4 regions of the Nocardia sp. CDC160 genome follow, and region 4 is predicted to be linked to each of the others. Evidence: riboswitches for the same ligand, from Rfam matches in the RefSeq annotation. Region 4 holds a riboswitch; each other region holds the start of a gene.
The links. A riboswitch is a leader RNA that binds a small molecule or an ion and turns the genes downstream of it on or off. The one in region 4 is predicted to bind cobalamin.
Positions count from the first base shown of each region.

Region 1 (4,206 bases), on a different contig from region 4:
TGCGGGGGTCGGCGATCCCGTTCAGCCACGGCTGCGACGAGCAGAGGCCGTGACCGGCGGTGAGGGCTCGAGCGTCGAGGAACTCGATACCCAGCAGCTGGGCGGCCTCCCGCTGCGCCGCGTCGATCCGGTCGAGGTATTCGACCACCGCGCGTCCACGCGGATTGATGAACGGCGCGACCCCGAGAATGCTGAGGCAGACCGTGCTACTGCCCGGCACGAAAAGCTCCGGGTACCCGACGAATACGATGCGCGCGTTGGGTGCGTAGTACTTGATGTAGGTGACGGCATTGCTCATGCGCTTGGCCATCGCCGCACCGGAGACCCCGGTGTAATCAGGTATCCGGTGCTGTTCGATCGCCTCGGGATCACAGCCCAGGACGAGGTTGAAAACACAGGACTGCAAGGAATTCCACAGGGTCTGATCCGACGCGCCCCACTTGTCGTTCATCCCGAACTGGATGGTCACCAGCTTGGTGTCCGGCCCGAACGCGCCCTCCTTGTCCGCCCGCTGCGCCTGCTGGGCCAGCGTCCACCCGGGCCCGCTGTCGATCGACGCGCCCGGACACGACGGGTCGTCGACCCGATCGGTCCCGTACACGCCCATCAGCTGGCTCAGCTGCACCGGCCAGGCCGTGCGCCCGTGCAGATTGCAGTCGTCGCGGCCGGTGAAGTGGTCCCACTCGTTCGCGGAGAACGAATCACCCAGCACCACAAGGTCTTTACCCGCGGGAGCCGGATCGGCACCCGCGCCGCCCGCCGCGGTCAGCGATGCCGCGAGCGCTACGACGGTGGCGCACACCCACCGCCCGCCATTGCCCAACACCTACTCGTCCAGTTCGCTCAGTACCCGGCGCGCGGCTCGAATCCCGGAGCGTCCAGGGTCGGGGGCGCGGGCTTCTCGGCCTGCTGGGTCTGCGGCGCGGGCTTGGGGGCGGGCTGCGGGGCCTGCGCCGGTTCCGGCGCGACCGGTTGCGGCGCTGCGGGTTCGGTGGCGGCGGGCTGGGGCGCGGGCGCTTCGGTGGTCGGAGCCGGGGCCGCGGTCGTGGTCGGGGCGGGCGCGGAGCTCACGGCCTGCGAGGTCGCGACGGTGCTGCTGGTCCCGCCCTGGGACCCGTCCGATGCTTTGTCACTGCCGCATCCGGTAGCCCCCGCGAGCACCAATGCCCCGCCGATCACAGCCGCCGCGGCGCGCGCAGCGAAAACCCCCGGTGTAGCAGACTTCATGTGTACCTCTAATCCCAGAACTGAAGTGTCAGATGTTCACTTCAGCGGGGAGTGTATTCAACCCATCCGGCCCGCCCACCCCGATTCGGAAAACTGCCCCAAATCTCCAGGGCAGACGGGCGAATAACAGCTGGTCAGAGCCGCTTCCGGACGATAGAACAGGTTTCAACCAAAGATCGATCCGGACCCATTCCGGTCCATCGACAGCTCGGCGCGAGCCCCACGAGCCACGAGCGCGAGCGCCCTCACCGAGAGGCACGGGACCCCCGCGGACGACAGGGTGCCAGCCCCAGCTAGCGCGGCAGGGAGAAGCTCCCACAGGCAGCGGGTCCGAGCCACAGGCGAAGCGAGCGAGCCGCCGCGGGCAACAGGTCCGTGTCGCGGGGCAACAGGTCCGTGCCCCCTCGGGCGATGAGAGCGAGCTCCGGCGGGCGATGGGAGCGGAGCTGTGGGTTCCATAGTGTGGGCGGGTGTTTGACCTGTTCGTTCGGGGTCTCGTATCGTCATCTGATCGGCGATTCGTGGAATCCGGTGGAAATCCGGGACGGTCGCGCCACTGTGAGCACTCCGCGCGGGTGTGAGTCAGACCCCGGCCGCCGAGGTAAATATCGGCCGAGGGGCGCGTAACCCCCTCCCACCCTAGGAGTTCCCGTGGCGACGTCCTACGCTCCCCGTTCCGGCCTCGGTGCCGTCTCCATTTCCATCCCCACCCCGGTGTGGTTGATCGGCACCACACTCTTGGCGCTGCTGGCGATCTACTTCATCGGTATCGACCAGGGCGCGGTGTCGATCTTCGGCAACGACATGCACGTGCACGAATTCGTCCACGACGGACGGCACTTCCTCGGTTTCCCCTGCCACTAGCCAAGGGATCGAGTCACCACAATGGAAAAGCGGATCATCGGCCGAGGCGTCCTGCTGGGCGCGCTCGGTGGATTGCTGGCGTTCGTCTTCGCACGGATCATGGCCGAGCCCATCATCAACCGGGCCATCGACTACGAGTCTGGGCGCGACGACGCGCAGATGGCTTTGGACAAGGCCGCCGGAAAACCCATGGGCGACATGGGTCCGGACCTCTTCACCCGCTCCCAGCAGCAGAACTTCGGTCTGCCCTTCGGCATGATCGTGTTCGGTGCCGCGATGGGCGCGCTCTTCGCGGTCGTCTACTTCCTGGCGTTGCGCCGGGTCGGGAAGATCACCGCACGGAATCTGGCGCTGCTCGTGTCGGGCGGCATGTTCCTGACCCTGTACGCGGTGCCGTTCCTGAAGTACCCGGCCAACCCGCCCTCCATCGGGCATCCGGAGACCATCAAGGAACGCACCGGACTGTTCGTGGCCATGATCGTGATCAGCGCCGCCGTCCTGCTGGCCGCCATCTGGGTGGGGCGCAAACTGGCCGCGCGCCTGGGCAATTGGACTGCGACCATCGCCGGGGCGGCCTCGTTCACCGTAGTCATGGCGATCGTCATGCTGATCCTGCCCTCGCTGGGGCACCTGTCGGCCAATAAGGAATACGGCGACTTCGCCACCGAGACGCCACAGCCGCTGAAGGATCCCTCGGGCACCATCGTCTACCCGGGCTTCCCGGCCGACGACCTGTACCACTTCCGGTTGTACTCCTTTGCCGCCCAACTGATCCTGTGGGTCGTCATCGGTGTCGGCTTCGCCTGGCTGGCCCCGCGCTTGCTCGGCGAGCGTGCCGACCGGACCACTCCCGCGGCGGCATGAGCGCGGTCACCCGGCTCACGCTGATCACGCACGCGATCACCGACGCGGTACAGGCCGCCCGCTTCCCCGCCGACGAACCGCTCAACCCATTGGGTGAGCGGTCCGCGGCGAAGGCGGGCGGCCTGCCCGGCCTGGAACCCGGCCAGGTCCTGTGCGCACCGGAGCTCCGCACTGCGCAGACCGCGAAGGCATTGGGCCTCACCGGAACCCCGGAACCCGCACTGCGCGACCTGGATTGCGGCACGTGGTCGGGCAAGTCCATGGATGAGCTGGCCCCGGAGCAGCTGATGGGCTGGCTCACCGACCCCGCACACCGCTCCCACGGCGGCGAGTCCCTCACCGACCTCCTCACCCGCGTACGTACGTGGCTCGACACCGTGGCCGGAACCGGCGACCGCATCATCGCCATCACCCACCCCGGCGTGGTCCGCGCGGCAGTCCTTTGCACCCTGAACTCCCCCGCAGAGTCCTTCTGGCGCATAGACATCCCGCCGCTGACCGCCACCACCCTGCACCACCGCTCCCCCGCCTGGACGCTCCGCACCACGGCCCACCCCCTCGCACCTTGACCCTCACCCCCGCTCGGTCCACAGATTCCACCCCGAGGACGCGGCCCGCCGCTTCGCCAACAATTCCAAATACGGCACCAACCCCGCGAAATACCGCCGCGCCTCACACTCCTTCCCACACTCCCGATGGGAATCCAACCCCCGCTTGGCAACTTCCAAATTCTGGACCGGATAGTCTGGAACCTCATGTGAAATAGGCTGTCCCACAGTTCATCTCCATTGACTCGTCGCGAACCGAAACGAAAAGGCCGAATGCCGCTGGCCTGCCACGAGTACACTCTGGATAAGCGGATGGCGGAACCTTGAAATGCCCGAATCCGCTTGCGGGATGGGGTTATTCCATTACAGAGGCCCCCGTGGCGAAGTCCACCGCGGTGGGGTCTTCCATATTTCGGAGCGTCCGATAGTGAGGCTAACGAGATGACAAGCGGATCGACCATGGGGCGCAGGGCATTAGGCCGGGAATTGCGGCGACTGCGCGAGGCGAAGAATATGCGACAGTCCGAGGGTGGGCGCGTGATCGGGGTGTCGCCGCAAACCATCGGGCGCATGGAGGACGGGCTGCCGACGAAGGTGTCGGACTTGTACATCAACGCCCTGTGCGACGCGTACGACGCCACAACCGACGAGCGCCAGGTACTGCTCGACTTGGCGCTCGAGGTACGAACGACGCAAAAGCAGG
Region 1 is NZ_JAYKYT010000003.1:700,364-704,569, forward strand. Features, by position in the region: gene VMT40_RS17900 (SGNH/GDSL hydrolase family protein) at 1-826, opposite strand, end outside; gene VMT40_RS17905 (hypothetical protein) at 844-1,227, opposite strand; cobalamin riboswitch at 1,701-1,839, shown strand; gene VMT40_RS17910 (CbtB domain-containing protein) at 1,924-2,091, shown strand; gene VMT40_RS17915 (CbtA family protein) at 2,113-2,955, shown strand; gene VMT40_RS17920 (histidine phosphatase family protein) at 2,952-3,524, shown strand; gene VMT40_RS17925 (helix-turn-helix domain-containing protein) at 3,963-4,206, shown strand, end outside.
Region 1: another riboswitch for cobalamin. It lies ahead of VMT40_RS17910 (CbtB domain-containing protein); the one in region 4 lies ahead of metE (5-methyltetrahydropteroyltriglutamate--homocysteine S-methyltransferase).

Region 2 (4,206 bases), on a different contig from region 4:
GGCTGTCAGCTGAAGAACGCCACCGTGATTCCGGCCGGGCTGTCGTGTGCCAACAACCCCGCCCACGAGGTGGCCGCGCAGGTGCGGGAGGGGACCGCCGAATTCGTCTGCCTCAACCAGGGTGTCTACGTCGGCCCGCCCACCGACGGCTCGACCGCGCCGGGCAATCACGAGGGTGGCGGCAAGGTCCTCGAATACGGTCAGACCATCGGTGTGCGCGGGGTGATCTGCGAATCCATGCAGAGTGGGGTGCGCTGCTCGGTGGACGGTCACGGCTTCTTCATCGCGGCCGACGCCCAGTCCCTGTTCTGACGACCTAGCATGGCGGCGTGAGCATCGATCCCCTGTCGGTGAACCGTCGCAATTGGGATGCCCGCGCGGGCATTCACGCCGCCAGCAGTTTCTATCGGGACCATGATTCGGGCTATTGGTTCGCGCCGTTCGAATGGGATGCCCTCGGCGAGGTGCGCGATCGCGATGTGCTGCACCTGCAATGCCATCTCGGCACGGAGACAATCGAATTCGCGCGGCGCGGGGCCCGTACGGTCGGTCTCGACTTCTCGCCGGAGTCGGTGCGGCATGCCCGCGAATTGGCCGGGGACACCGTCGAATACGTGTGCGCGGACGTCTACGACGCGCGAGAGTCCTTGACCGGCAGGGGCTTCGACATCGTCTACACCGGCAAGGGCGCGCTCTGCTACCTGCCGGACCTGGACCGCTGGGCCCGCGTGATCGCCGATCTCCTGCGGCCCGGCGGGCTGTTCTACCTGGTCGAATTCCATCCACTGCTGCACGCCCTCGGCCCCACCCCGGCGCCGGGCGAGGACCCGAATCGCCTTGTGCTGCACGACGATTACCTCGAAGGCCGGGGTGCCCAGCGCCGCGACAGCGTCCACACCTACACCGACGGCCCGGACCTCACCACCGACACCACCGCCTACGAATGGCGGCACGGCCTGGGCGAGGTGATCAATGCCCTGCTGGCCGCGGGCCTGCGCATCACCGGCCTCACCGAGACCGAGACGCTCCCGTGGCCGCGCTGGCCGGGTATGGTCCGCACCGACAACGGCTGGTGGCGGCTGCCCGAGACCGCCCCGATCATCCCTGTGCTCTACGGCCTTTCGGCCGTCAAGGACCAGCGCGACTCGACCTTCGCCAGCCGCCAGTAGGCCAGCGCGATCGCCCACACCGCCACGAACAGGCCGACGATCACGAATCCCACATTGTTCAGGTCGATTCCGGCGATCCAGGCGGTGATCGGATCGGTGAGATCGAGCTTGTCGTGGACGATGCCGACCAATTCGATGGTGCCGATCAGGAAGGCCACCGCGATGGAGAGCCCGGTGATGGTCAGGTTGTAGTACACCTTGCGCACCGGGTTCGAGAACGCCCAGTGGTAGGCGAAATTCATGAAGGTGCCGTCGAGGGTGTCGAACAGGCTCATGCCCGAGGCGAACAGCAGCGGCAGGCAGACGATGGCGTACCAGGGCAGGCCCGCGGCCGCGCCGGACCCGGCCATCACCATGAGCGTCACCTCGGTGGCGGTGTCGAAGCCGATGCCGAACAGCAGGCCGATCGGATACATCTGCCCGGGTCGCGTGATGGAGCGGGTCAACCGTCCCAGGATCCGATTGATGAAACCGCGATTGTCCAGGTGCCGTTCGAGCTCGTGCTCGTCGAACTGTCCGGCCCGCATGGCCTTGAACACCCGCCAGATTCCGGCCAGTGCCACCAGATTCAGCGCGGCGATCAGATACAGGAAGGTGCCGGAACTGAGCGTGGCGACCAGGCCCAGATCCTTTCGCGCACTGGAGTCGTCGTCGACCAGCGTGGTGGCCACCCGGGCCCCGGCCGCGATCCCGGCGGCCAGCAGCACCACCACGGTGGAATGGCCGAGCGCGAACCAGAAGCCCACGGACACCGGGCGTTTGCCGTCGGCCATGAGCTTGCGGGTGGTGTTGTCGATGGCGGCGATGTGGTCGGCGTCGAAGGCGTGCCGCATGCCCAGGGTGTAGGCGGTGACACCCAGCCCGACCCCGAACACCTGGGTGCCGACGGTGTAGTGCTGGGGCAGCACCAGCGCGAACAGAATGCCGAACGCCACTATGTGCATCACGGCGATGACGGCGAGCAGTCCGCCGGTGCGGAGCCAGTCGCGGCGCTCCCAACGCAGGGCGGGAAGCGTTCTCGGGACCGGGTTTTCGGGCAGGGACATCTAGGGCGGCCTCTCCAGCACCTCGTGGACGGGGTTCGTTGGTGCCGTGGCCGGTCTCCTGGCTGACGGGTCGAACACCGGCGTGTCTGGTCTTCCGGAACCGAGATTCCGTGACCCCGGCCCGCGCGAGCGGACCGGACGACGCACCGACTAACCGATCACAGTGGCGAGGGCCGCACCGGTTTCCCACCGGTTTCCCGAGCACCACGGCGGCCCTCACGCTAGGCGGCAGGTGAGCACGGCGGCAAGCCCGGCCCGCAAAAGACAGGTCTGAGCAGGGAAAATCGGGTATCAGCGGGCATGTCAGGTCGGTGTCAGGTCCGTATCAGGCGGCCCGGCGAATGTTGTCGCCATGAACAGCACAGCAATCGCGGCCTCCGGGTTGCGCAAGGCATACGGGGACAAGACGATCCTCGACGGCATCGATCTGACCATCGGTGCGGGCACCATCTTCTCGCTGCTCGGTCCCAACGGCGCGGGCAAGACCACCACGGTCAATGTCCTGACCACGCTGCTCACTGCCGACGGCGGGACGGCGCGGGTCGCGGGCTACGACATCGCCACGCAGACCAAGGCGGTCCGCGCGTCGATCGGGGTCACCGGTCAGTTCGCGGCCGTCGACGATCTGCTCACCGGCGAGGAGAACCTCCAGCTGATGGCCGATCTGCACCGGCTGCGCGGCAATGACCGCAAGCAGGTGGTCGATTCGCTGCTGGAGCGCTTCGCACTGACCGAGTCGGCGCGCAAGCAGGCCTCCACCTACTCCGGCGGTATGCGCCGCAAGCTGGACCTGGCGATGACCCTGGTCACCCGGCCGCAAATCGTCTTCCTGGACGAGCCGACCACCGGCCTGGATCCGCGCAGCCGCCGCGCCCTGTGGGACATAGTGCGAGAACTGGTCGCCGACGGCGTGACCATCTTCCTCACCACCCAGTACCTCGAGGAGGCGGACCAGCTCGCCGACCAGATCGCGGTGCTCGACGGCGGACGCATCGTCGCCCAGGGCACCCCCGACGACCTCAAGCGGCAGGTGCCCGGCAGCTACATCCAGCTCCGGTTCGGCGACCGCGCGACTTTCGAAGCGGCGCTGCGGGTGCTGCCCGTCGCCACCCCCGACCACGACGCACTGACCCTGCAGGTGCCGGGCAATGGCGGCACGAAACCCCTGCGCGCGCTGCTGGATCGGCTCGCCGACCACTCCCTCGAGGCCGATGAGGTCTCCATCCATACCCCTGATCTCGATGACGTTTTCCTCGCCCTGACCGGGCACGCCACCACGGAGGCCGAAGCACAATGAGCACCGCGACCATCACCCCCAGCCCCCTGGCCGCCGCGATCGGCGATTCGTCGATCATGCTGCGCCGCAACTTCAAACACATCGTCCGCAACCCGGTCACGGTCTTCAATGCCGCGCTCATGCCGGTGATGATGCTGCTGATCTTCGTCTACGTTTTCGGCAGCGCCTTCAATGTCGGCGGGCACTACATCGACTACGCGACTCCCGGCATGCTGCTGCTGGCCATCAATTACGGGCTCTCCGGCACCGCGGTCTCGGTGAGCTCGGACATGGCCAAGGGCGTCATCAACCGGTTCAAGGTCATGGACGTGTCGCGGGGCGCGGTGCTGACCGGCCACGTGGCGGCCACCATCCTCACCAATGTGATCGCCCTGGCGGCCGTGCTCGGTGTGGCCTTCGCCCTGGGCTTCCGGTCCCCGGCGAGCGCCGGTGAATGGCTCGGTGCGATCGGCATCGTGCTCGCGACCTCGTTCGCAGCCTCCTGGCTGGTCGTGGCGCTGGGCATGGCGGCCAAGACCCCGGAATCCGCGGGCATGTCCGTGGTGCCGCTGATCATGCTGCCCTTCCTGAGCAGCGCGATCGTGCCCGCCGACAAGATGGGCGCGGGTGTCAAGCAGTTCGCGCAGTACCAGCCCTTCACCCCGATCATCGAATCCCTGCGCGGGTTTCTCACCGGACACCCGTCGGGCGGCTA
Region 2 is NZ_JAYKYT010000001.1:559,709-563,914, reverse strand. Features, by position in the region: gene VMT40_RS02365 (hypothetical protein) at 1-312, shown strand, start outside; gene VMT40_RS02360 (class I SAM-dependent methyltransferase) at 330-1,169, shown strand; gene VMT40_RS02355 (HoxN/HupN/NixA family nickel/cobalt transporter) at 1,112-2,215, opposite strand; cobalamin riboswitch at 2,247-2,439, opposite strand; gene VMT40_RS02350 (ATP-binding cassette domain-containing protein) at 2,568-3,512, shown strand; gene VMT40_RS02345 (ABC transporter permease) at 3,509-4,206, shown strand, end outside.
Region 2: another riboswitch for cobalamin. It lies ahead of VMT40_RS02355 (HoxN/HupN/NixA family nickel/cobalt transporter); the one in region 4 lies ahead of metE (5-methyltetrahydropteroyltriglutamate--homocysteine S-methyltransferase).

Region 3 (4,206 bases), on a different contig from region 4:
GGCCGGGTGTGTAGTTGTTCGGCCACGGCCTCGCCCACCACCTTGGTGAGGAAGGCTCCGGCCAGGGAGCCGAGCAGGATGCCGCACAACAGAATCGGGCCGCGCACCCGACGCCAGCGCCAGACCGCGGCCGTGCCCACGACGCCCAATACGATCCCGATGAGCACGAAGATCGCCAGGGCGTCGAACCGGTGCATGCTCTCGCCGGTCAGGGCCGTCCCCCGGTCCGGCTCCACCACCAGCAGCTGCTCGGCGGGTGCGAGGAAGGCCCAGACCACCCCGGCCAGCGCGCTCACCGCGGCCAGCGCGGCGAACACCACCGCCGCCGCGCGCACTTCCCGCATCACGACATCGACGCGTAGTCCGCCCGGCTCGGCGGTGAGTGTGGTTGCCACTAGCGGCGTTCCAGGCTCGAGGACTCCAGCACGCCGTGCCGGGAGCACTTGGCCCACCAGCCGTCGGGGCTGACCTGCACGATCATCCGGCGACCGCACTGCTCACAGAAACGCGGCGGCTCCAAACCCAGTGCGGCCGCGGCCGGTACGGGATCTTCCAGACCCGGCACGATCCGCTTGCCCGTGAACGGGTTGTAGCGCTCCTCGATCTCCACGACCACCTCGAAAGATCCTTCGTGTCCGAAACTCGACCGTTTGGGGGACAGCGGGGGTTTGCGACCCCCACATCCCTACAGTAAGCGCGGGTCCGCCGCCGCGGCCCCGGACCCCCAGTTTTTCAGAGGGTTTCGTTGAGCGCCTTGATCGGCATCTTGAGCTCGCCCAGCAGATCCAGGTCCGCTTCGGCGGGACGGCCCAGGGTGGTCAGGTAGTTGCCGACGATGACCGCGTTGATGCCGCCGAGGATGCCCTGCTTGGCGCCCAGGTCGCCGAGGGTGATCTCGCGCCCGCCCGCGAAACGCAGGATGGTGCGCGGCAGCGCGAGACGGAAGGCGGCGACGGCGCGCAGGGCGTCGGCGGCCGGGAGCACCTCGAGGTCGCCGAACGGGGTGCCCGGGCGCGGGTTGAGGAAGTTCAGCGGCACCTCGTCGGGCTCGAGCAGGGCCAGGTCGGCGGCGAATTCGGCGCGCTGCTCCAGGCTTTCGCCCATGCCGAGGATGCCGCCGCAGCACACCTCCATGCCCGCCTCGCGGACCATGCGCAGGGTCTCCCAGCGCTCGTCGTAGGTGTGGGTGGTGACCACGTTCGGGAAGTACGAGCGGGCGGTCTCGAGATTGTGGTTGTAGCGGTGCACGCCCATGGCGGCCAGCTGATCGACCTGCTCCTGGTTGAGCATGCCCAGCGAGCAGGCGACCTGGATGTCGACCTCGTTGCGGATGGCCTCCACGCCCGCGGCGACCTGCGCCATGAGCCGCTCGTCGGGTCCGCGCACGGCGGCCACGATGCAGAATTCGGTCGCGCCGGTCTTGGCGGTCTGCTTGGCGGCCTCGACCAGGGACGGGATGTCGAGCCAGGCCGCGCGCACCGGCGACTGGAAAAGGCCGGACTGCGAACAGAAGTGGCAGTCCTCCGGGCAGCCGCCGGTCTTGAGCGAGATGATGCCCTCGACCTCGACCTCCGGGCCGCACCACTTCATGCGGACCTCGTGCGCCAGACCGAGCAGCTCCTCGAGCCGGTCGTCGCCGAGCCGCAGGACCTCGAGGGTCTGGTCCCGATCCAGGCCCACGCCGCGCTCGAGCACCTGCTCGCGGGCGATGGCGAGAATGTCATCGCCTGCAGTGCTACCGGCTTCGGTGGTGACGGCTGCCTGAGTCATATCCGCGCGAATCCCTTCGTCCGGCCGGTGTGGCCGAGCAACTTGAACGGTGTTCAGGGTAGGCTAGCAGTCCGGAACGTGAGCCGGAACACGAGAGGGTCGGGTTTTTCAGTGCAACTCCATCGCACGGACGTGGTCGACGGCGCGATCGCCATTCTCGACCAGTACGGATTGGCGGATCTCACCATGCGCCGCCTGGCCACCTCGCTGCACGTCCAGCCGGGCGCGCTGTACTGGCACTTCCCCAACAAACAGGCCCTGCTCGGCGCGGTCGCCGACCGCATTCTCGCGCCCATGGACGAGCCGGTCGCCGCGGACGAGTGGTCCAAGCAGATGACCGAATTGGCGCACCGGCTGCGCGAATGCCTGCTGGCCTACCGCGACGGGGCCGAATTGGTCTCGGCCACCTACGCGTCCCGGCTCACCACCAGCAAGGGCCGGGAACGCCTGGCCAGCGCGGCAATTCGCGCGGGCATGACGCGCGAGGAAGCCGACCTGGCCGCCTACACGCTGCTCTACTACGTCCTCGGCCAGACCGTCGACGAACAGTCGCGCATTCAAATGGACTCGGTAGGCGCTCTCGCCGAGGAACATTCACCGCTCTACGACACCACCGACGCGACCGCCCGCTTCGACTTCGGCCTGCAGTTGTTCGTCAGCGGCGTCCGCCACCTGCTGGGCAGCCGCATTCGCTGAGAAATAGTTCCGGACGGTAGAGTCCGTCCGGTCATCGTCGGTGGGTGCGGGAATCCGGTGCAATTCCGGAACGGTCGCGCCACTGTGAGCACGGGTCCGCCCGTGCGAGTCAGACCTCCCCCGCCGCGCAGCACTCTCGAGAGGCCGCGATTTGCCTGGAGGAGCTTCGTCGATGAGGCGTGCGCGCCCGTCGATAGCCCTGCCCGTCATGGGGATATTGCTGGTTGTCGCCATCGTGGTGGCGACCGGATTCGGGGCCGAGAACATTCCGCTCGGCGAGGTGGTCGGTGTACTCCGGAGCCGACTCGGTGGACAGCCTTCCGCGAATCTCGGGCTGGACACCATCGTGTGGCAATTGCGGGTGCCGCGAACGATTCTCGCGGCGGTCGTCGGGGCTGGGCTCGCGGTGGCGGGGGTGGCCATGCAGACGCTGGTGCGCAATGCGCTTGCCGATCCCTATCTACTGGGCGTCTCTTCAGGAGCGGGTGTCGGGGCGGCGGCCGTCATTACTTCGGGACTGTTCGCGGGTGCTGGACTGTGGGCGCTTTCGGCGGGCGCGTTGGCCGGTGCGCTGGCGGCGGCCGCGGCGGTCTTTCTGATCGCCATGGCCCAAGGTGGGCTCGACCCACTGCGTTTGGTGCTCACCGGCACCGTGCTGGGCTCCGCCTTCTCCGCCTTCAGCAGCTTTCTGATCTTCCGCAGCAGTGATCCGTCGGCGGCGCAGTCGGTGTTGTTCTGGCTGCTGGGCAGTTTGGCGGGCGCGGACTGGACCCGAATCCTGTTGCCCGCGTGTGTGGTCGCCGCCGCGTTGGTCGCACTGCTGCTGGCGGCGAATTCGCTCGACGCGCTGAACCTGGGTGCGGACACGGCCACCTCGATCGGAGTTTCCGTGCGGGAGCTGCGGATCGCGCTGTTCGTGCTGCTGGCGGTGTTGGTCGGGGTCCTGGTCGCGGTGTCGGGTGGGATCGGCTTCGTCGGCCTGGTGATCCCCCACGCCGCCCGCCTGCTGGTGGGTCCCCGCCATCGGGTGCTGCTCCCGGCCAGCGCCCTGTGTGGAGCGCTGTTCCTGGTGGTCGCCGACGCCGCCACCCGAATTCTGGTTCGCCCCACCGAAATCCCGGTGGGTGTCCTCACCGGCCTCATCGGAGCCCCCGCGTTCCTGCTCCTATTGGGCCGCCGCAGCTACCGGTTCGGTGCCGCATGACGAAAGGCAGTCGTGAAGAAGGTTTCGAAGCTCCCGGCACGTCCGGTCCTGGCGCTGGTCGCCGCCGCGGTGGCGCTGGCGGGGTGCGCGTCGCCGCACGCAGCCTCGGGGAACCTGTCAGTGCGCAATTGCGGTGTGGAGCAGAGGTTTCCGTCGCCCGCGCAACGGATGTTCGTCAATGACGGGAACCTGATCTCCATGGTGTTGGCGCTGGGAGCGCAAGACCGGACCGTGGCGGTGTCGAGCCTGAAGCGTGATGCGGACACGCTGCGCAAGCATTACGGGGATGCCGTGGACAAGCTGAATTCTGTTGCGCCGGATTACCCTTCGCGAGAGACGGTGCTGGCGCAACGGCCGGATGTCATGGTGGCGGGCTGGAACTACGGCTACTCGGAGTCCGCGAATCTGACCCCGGATTCGCTGCGAACCGCCGGGGTCGCCCCGTACATCCTGACCGAGAGCTGCCGCCGCCCCGACGGTGAACGCGGCGTGGTGGACCCGTGGACGGCCCTGCGCACGGATCTCACCGCGCTGGG
Region 3 is NZ_JAYKYT010000009.1:9,272-13,477, forward strand. Features, by position in the region: gene VMT40_RS35745 (DUF2567 domain-containing protein) at 1-395, opposite strand, end outside; gene bsaP (biotin synthase auxiliary protein BsaP) at 395-610, opposite strand; gene bioB (biotin synthase BioB) at 733-1,770, opposite strand; gene VMT40_RS35760 (TetR/AcrR family transcriptional regulator C-terminal domain-containing protein) at 1,882-2,466, shown strand; cobalamin riboswitch at 2,468-2,604, shown strand; gene VMT40_RS35765 (FecCD family ABC transporter permease) at 2,639-3,670, shown strand; gene VMT40_RS35770 (ABC transporter substrate-binding protein) at 3,683-4,206, shown strand, end outside.
Region 3: another riboswitch for cobalamin. It lies ahead of VMT40_RS35765 (FecCD family ABC transporter permease); the one in region 4 lies ahead of metE (5-methyltetrahydropteroyltriglutamate--homocysteine S-methyltransferase).

Region 4 (4,206 bases):
CCGCAGTCCGGATTCACCCAGAGGCGATCCGCGGGAACGGCTTTCAGCGCCTCGGAGAGGGATTCGGTGATCTCGTCAACCGTGGGGACGCGAGGCGAGTGGATGTCGTAAACGCCGGGGCCGACGCCCAGGGAGAAGCCCGCGGCATTGAGGTCGTCGAGAACCTCCATGTGGGAGCGGGCCGCTTCGAGGGACGTGACGTCGGCGTCCAACGCGGCGATCGCGTCGATGACCTCGCCGAACTCGGAATAGCAGAGGTGCGTGTGGATCTGGGTGGCGTCGGAGACCCCGGAGGTGGCGAGGCGGAAGGCCGTGATCGCCCAGACCAGGTAGGCCGCCTTCGCCTCGGCGCGCAGGGGGAGGAGTTCGCGCAGGGCGGGCTCGTCCACCTGGATAATGCGGATTCCCGCCGACTGGAGATCGAGCGTCTCGTCCCGAATTGCCAGGGCCACCTGATTGGCGGTGACGTCGAGGGGCTGGTCGTCGCGGACGAAGGACCAGGCCAGAATGGTGACCGGACCGGTGAGCATGCCCTTGACCGGCTTGTCGGTGAGGCTTTGGGCGTAGGTGATCCAGTCGACGGTCATGGGCTCGGGCCGGGTGACGTCGCCGTAGAGAATCGGCGGGCGGACGCAGCGGGTGCCGTAGGACTGGACCCAACCATTGGCGGTGGTGAGGAAGCCGGTCAGCTGTTCGGCGAAGTACTGGACCATGTCATTGCGTTCCGGCTCGCCGTGGACGAGCACATCGAGGCCCAGTTTCTCTTGCAGCGCAATGACTTCGGCGATCTCCGCGCGCATGCGGTCGCGGTACTGGTCCGGGGTGAGCGTGCCCTTGCGGAAGGCGGCGCGGTCGCGGCGGATGGCCGCGGTTTGCGGGTAGGAGCCGATGGTGGTGGTCGGCAGCGGGGGCAGGGGGAGGCGGTCGTGCTGCAGCGCACGGCGTTCCGCGGCCGGTGCGCGGCGAGTCGCGTTGGGGCTCAGCGTGTCCAACCGTGCGCGGACGGTGTCGTCGCGCAGACGGGTGTCGGTGGCGCGGGCCGCGATCGCCGCACGGGCGGTCGACAACCCGGCCGCCACGGCCTCGGTTCCCTCGTGCAGAGCGGTGGCGAGCAGACGCACCTCGGCGATCTTCTCGGCACCGAAGGCCAGCCAGGATCGCAGGCTCGGGTCGATCTCCGTTTCGGCGTCCAGCGAATACGGCACGTGCAGTAGCGAACTGGAGGTCGAGACCGCCAGTTCGCCGGTGGATCCCAGCAGGGTACCGAGCGTGGCGAGGGCACGGTCCGGGTCGGTGCGCCAGACATTGCGGCCGTCGACCACACCGGCGACGACCAGCTTTCCGGCCAAGCTGGGCACGGAGGTCACATCCTCGACGGTGGTGCCGGACCTGAAATCGAGTGCCACACCTTCGATTCCGGTGTCCACGAGAATCGGCAACGCGGGGCCGGGACGTCCGAAGTAGGTGGCGACGAGCAGCGCTGGACGGTCGGATATCGCCGAAAGCTCTTCGTACACTTCTCGCACCAGGCCGAGCTCCATATCGGAAAGGTCGGTCACCAGCACCGGCTCGTCGATCTGCACCCATGCCGCACCAGCCTCGGCCAAGCGCCGCAACAGTTCCCGATACAGCGGCAGCAATCCGCTCAACCGCCGCAGCGGATCACCCTCGGCGTCCTTGGCCAGCTTCAGGAAGGTCAGCGGCCCGATCACGACCGGCCGCGCAGCCACGCCCAGCGCCTGCGCCTCGGCCAGCTCATCGAGCAATTTCTCCGGATGCAAGGCGAATTCGGTGTCCGGCCCCAACTCCGGCACCAGGTAGTGGTAGTTGGTGTCGAACCACTTGGTCATCTCCAGCGGTTCGACGGTCGAGGTCCCCCGGGCGGCCGCGAAATACCGATCCAGCGGATCATCGATCCCCACTACCCGAGACGGCAGCGCCCCGAACATCGCTGCGGCATCCAGCATTTGGTCGTAGTACGAGAAGGTGCCCACCGGCACCGAATCAAGCCCCGCCGTGGCCGCCGCGGTCAGTTGCGCCGCACGCAGTTCCCGTCCGACGGCATGCAGGGCATCGGCGTCGATCCGCTGCGCCCAGTACGCCTCAACGGCCTGCTTCAACTCTCGCTTCGGCCCGATCCGGGGCAAGCCGAGAACCGTCGCCTTGAACGTATTCCTTTTGGTCACGGGTCATCTCCAGTGCTCCAAGTCCACTGGCCGCCGCCACAAGCGCACACGAACCCCGACCCCGGCCCCGTGTCCCCACGGCACGCCGAAGCCACCGGCCCGTCCACCCAATCCACGAGGCGCCGACCGCCGGATACGGCGTACCCGACACACTCGGCAGGTATTCGGACTCGCAGGCCCGGCCTCCCGGCCCCCTACTGACCATCGCTTCCCAGACGTACTCGCCCAGTGCTCATGACGGCGTTCGTTCCTGCATACCGCTGCGGGACAGTCCCGGATTCCCACCGGGTTCCCTCTCACCGATCCCCCTTACGAGAGAACCGATTTCGACGCCAACCGCACGACGAGATACCAACCCCGCCCTGCCTCGGCGAACCGACTGCATCCGCCAGCATATCCCCCTCCCCATAACCGCCGAGTGGCACACCCGGGAGGCGAATTCGGGCAAAACCCCTCCCGGGTGTGTCACTCGGCGATCAGGGGAGGCGGGTGGGGAGAGAATCGAGGGCGGCGCTGATGCGGCGGGAGGCGGTGGACAGTTCGGAGAGGTAATGGCGGCGCTCGGCGCGGGTGACGTCGTCGCGCAAGGGGCCGATCTGTAACTCCATGACCGCGTGGCCGCCGCTGTCGAAAACCGGTGCGCCGATGTAACTCACCGCGAGCGGGATGTCGCGGTCGAGGGTGCGTTGGTCGTAGGCGCTGCCGCCGATCGCGGCGAGTTGGGCGAGGACGCGGCCGCGGAGTTCCTTGCTCGCGGGATGGTCGGCGAGGTGGTCGGCGACCTCGGAGAGGACGCGGACATTGGGGATGCTGTCGGATTCGAGTTTCCAGACGCAGTGTCCGGTAGCCCGGAGGGTGGACAGGACCGCGCGGTATTCCGCGCGGCGCTCGGGGCCGCGGGTGCGCAGCCAATCCTCTTGGCGGGCAGTGCCCCAGTGGGCGATGATGGCCGCGCCCGCGGGGGCCAGCAGGGGGATGCGGGCGCCGGCCTCGATGCCGACGGTGTAGCGGTCGCGGGTGACGGCCAGGAATTCGAGGTGGTCGAGGGTGATGGTGGTGAGGGCCGCGCCGCAGTCGACGCGATCGGCCAGGCGCTCCAATTCCCGGTCCAGCCACGCGCGCTCGTCGTTCGCACCGGTGGCACGGCGACCCAGCGCGGCGAGTGCCGGGCCCAGCTCGTAACTGAGGTCGGGCAGTCTGCGCACCCAGCCGCGGTCGGCGAGCGCGGCCAGGATCGAGCCCGCGGTGGAGCGGTTCAGCTCCAGGCCGTCGGCGATCTCGGCCGAGGTCAGCGGGCCGGGTGCGGCGACCAGCAGTTCGATGATGGAAATGACCCGGTGCGTGGGCGGAGAGCTCTGGGTCTTGCCAGCGGGCACGCGCGTCTCCTAGCCTGAGCCGCGATACGAATAACCGTATCGCTGGATACGGATAATCGCACCGAGGAGTAGGCCGTGGCAACCATGTGGATACAGGGGCCGAACCGGTCGTGATCGCGGATTTCGCCGACCACTGGCTGCTCTACTGTTCCATTCCCGTCGTCGCCGCACTCATCGGCTGGATCACCAAGATCGTCGCGGTGCGGATGCTCATGTACCCGCTCGAATTCAAGGGCATCCCACCGTGGTTGGGCTGGCAGGGCGTTATCCCCCGCTCCGCGCCGCGCATGGCGACCATCGCGGTGGATCTCATGTTCGGCAAGCTCATCGATCCGCAGGACATCATCGCCCGCATCGATATCGCCGAATTGACCACGCGCCTGCGCGAACCCCTCGATGCCGGAGTCGATCACATGGTGCGCGCCATGATGCTGAAGCATCAGCCGCGGCTCTGGGTGAACATGCCCGAGGCCGCGCAGCGCGCCATTATCGAACGGGCGCAACGGGATCTGCCGCAGCTCATCGAGGACATCGTCTACGACCTGCGCACCAATCTCGATCAGGTGATGGACCTGCGCGGCATGGCCATCAGCGCGCTGGTGGACGACAAGTCGCTGCTGGTGGAGATGGTGCGCCGGGTGGGG
Region 4 is NZ_JAYKYT010000002.1:729,182-733,387, forward strand. Features, by position in the region: gene metE (5-methyltetrahydropteroyltriglutamate--homocysteine S-methyltransferase) at 1-2,186, opposite strand, end outside; cobalamin riboswitch at 2,325-2,526, opposite strand; gene VMT40_RS10805 (helix-turn-helix domain-containing protein) at 2,663-3,562, opposite strand; gene VMT40_RS10810 (DUF445 domain-containing protein) at 3,649-4,206, shown strand, end outside.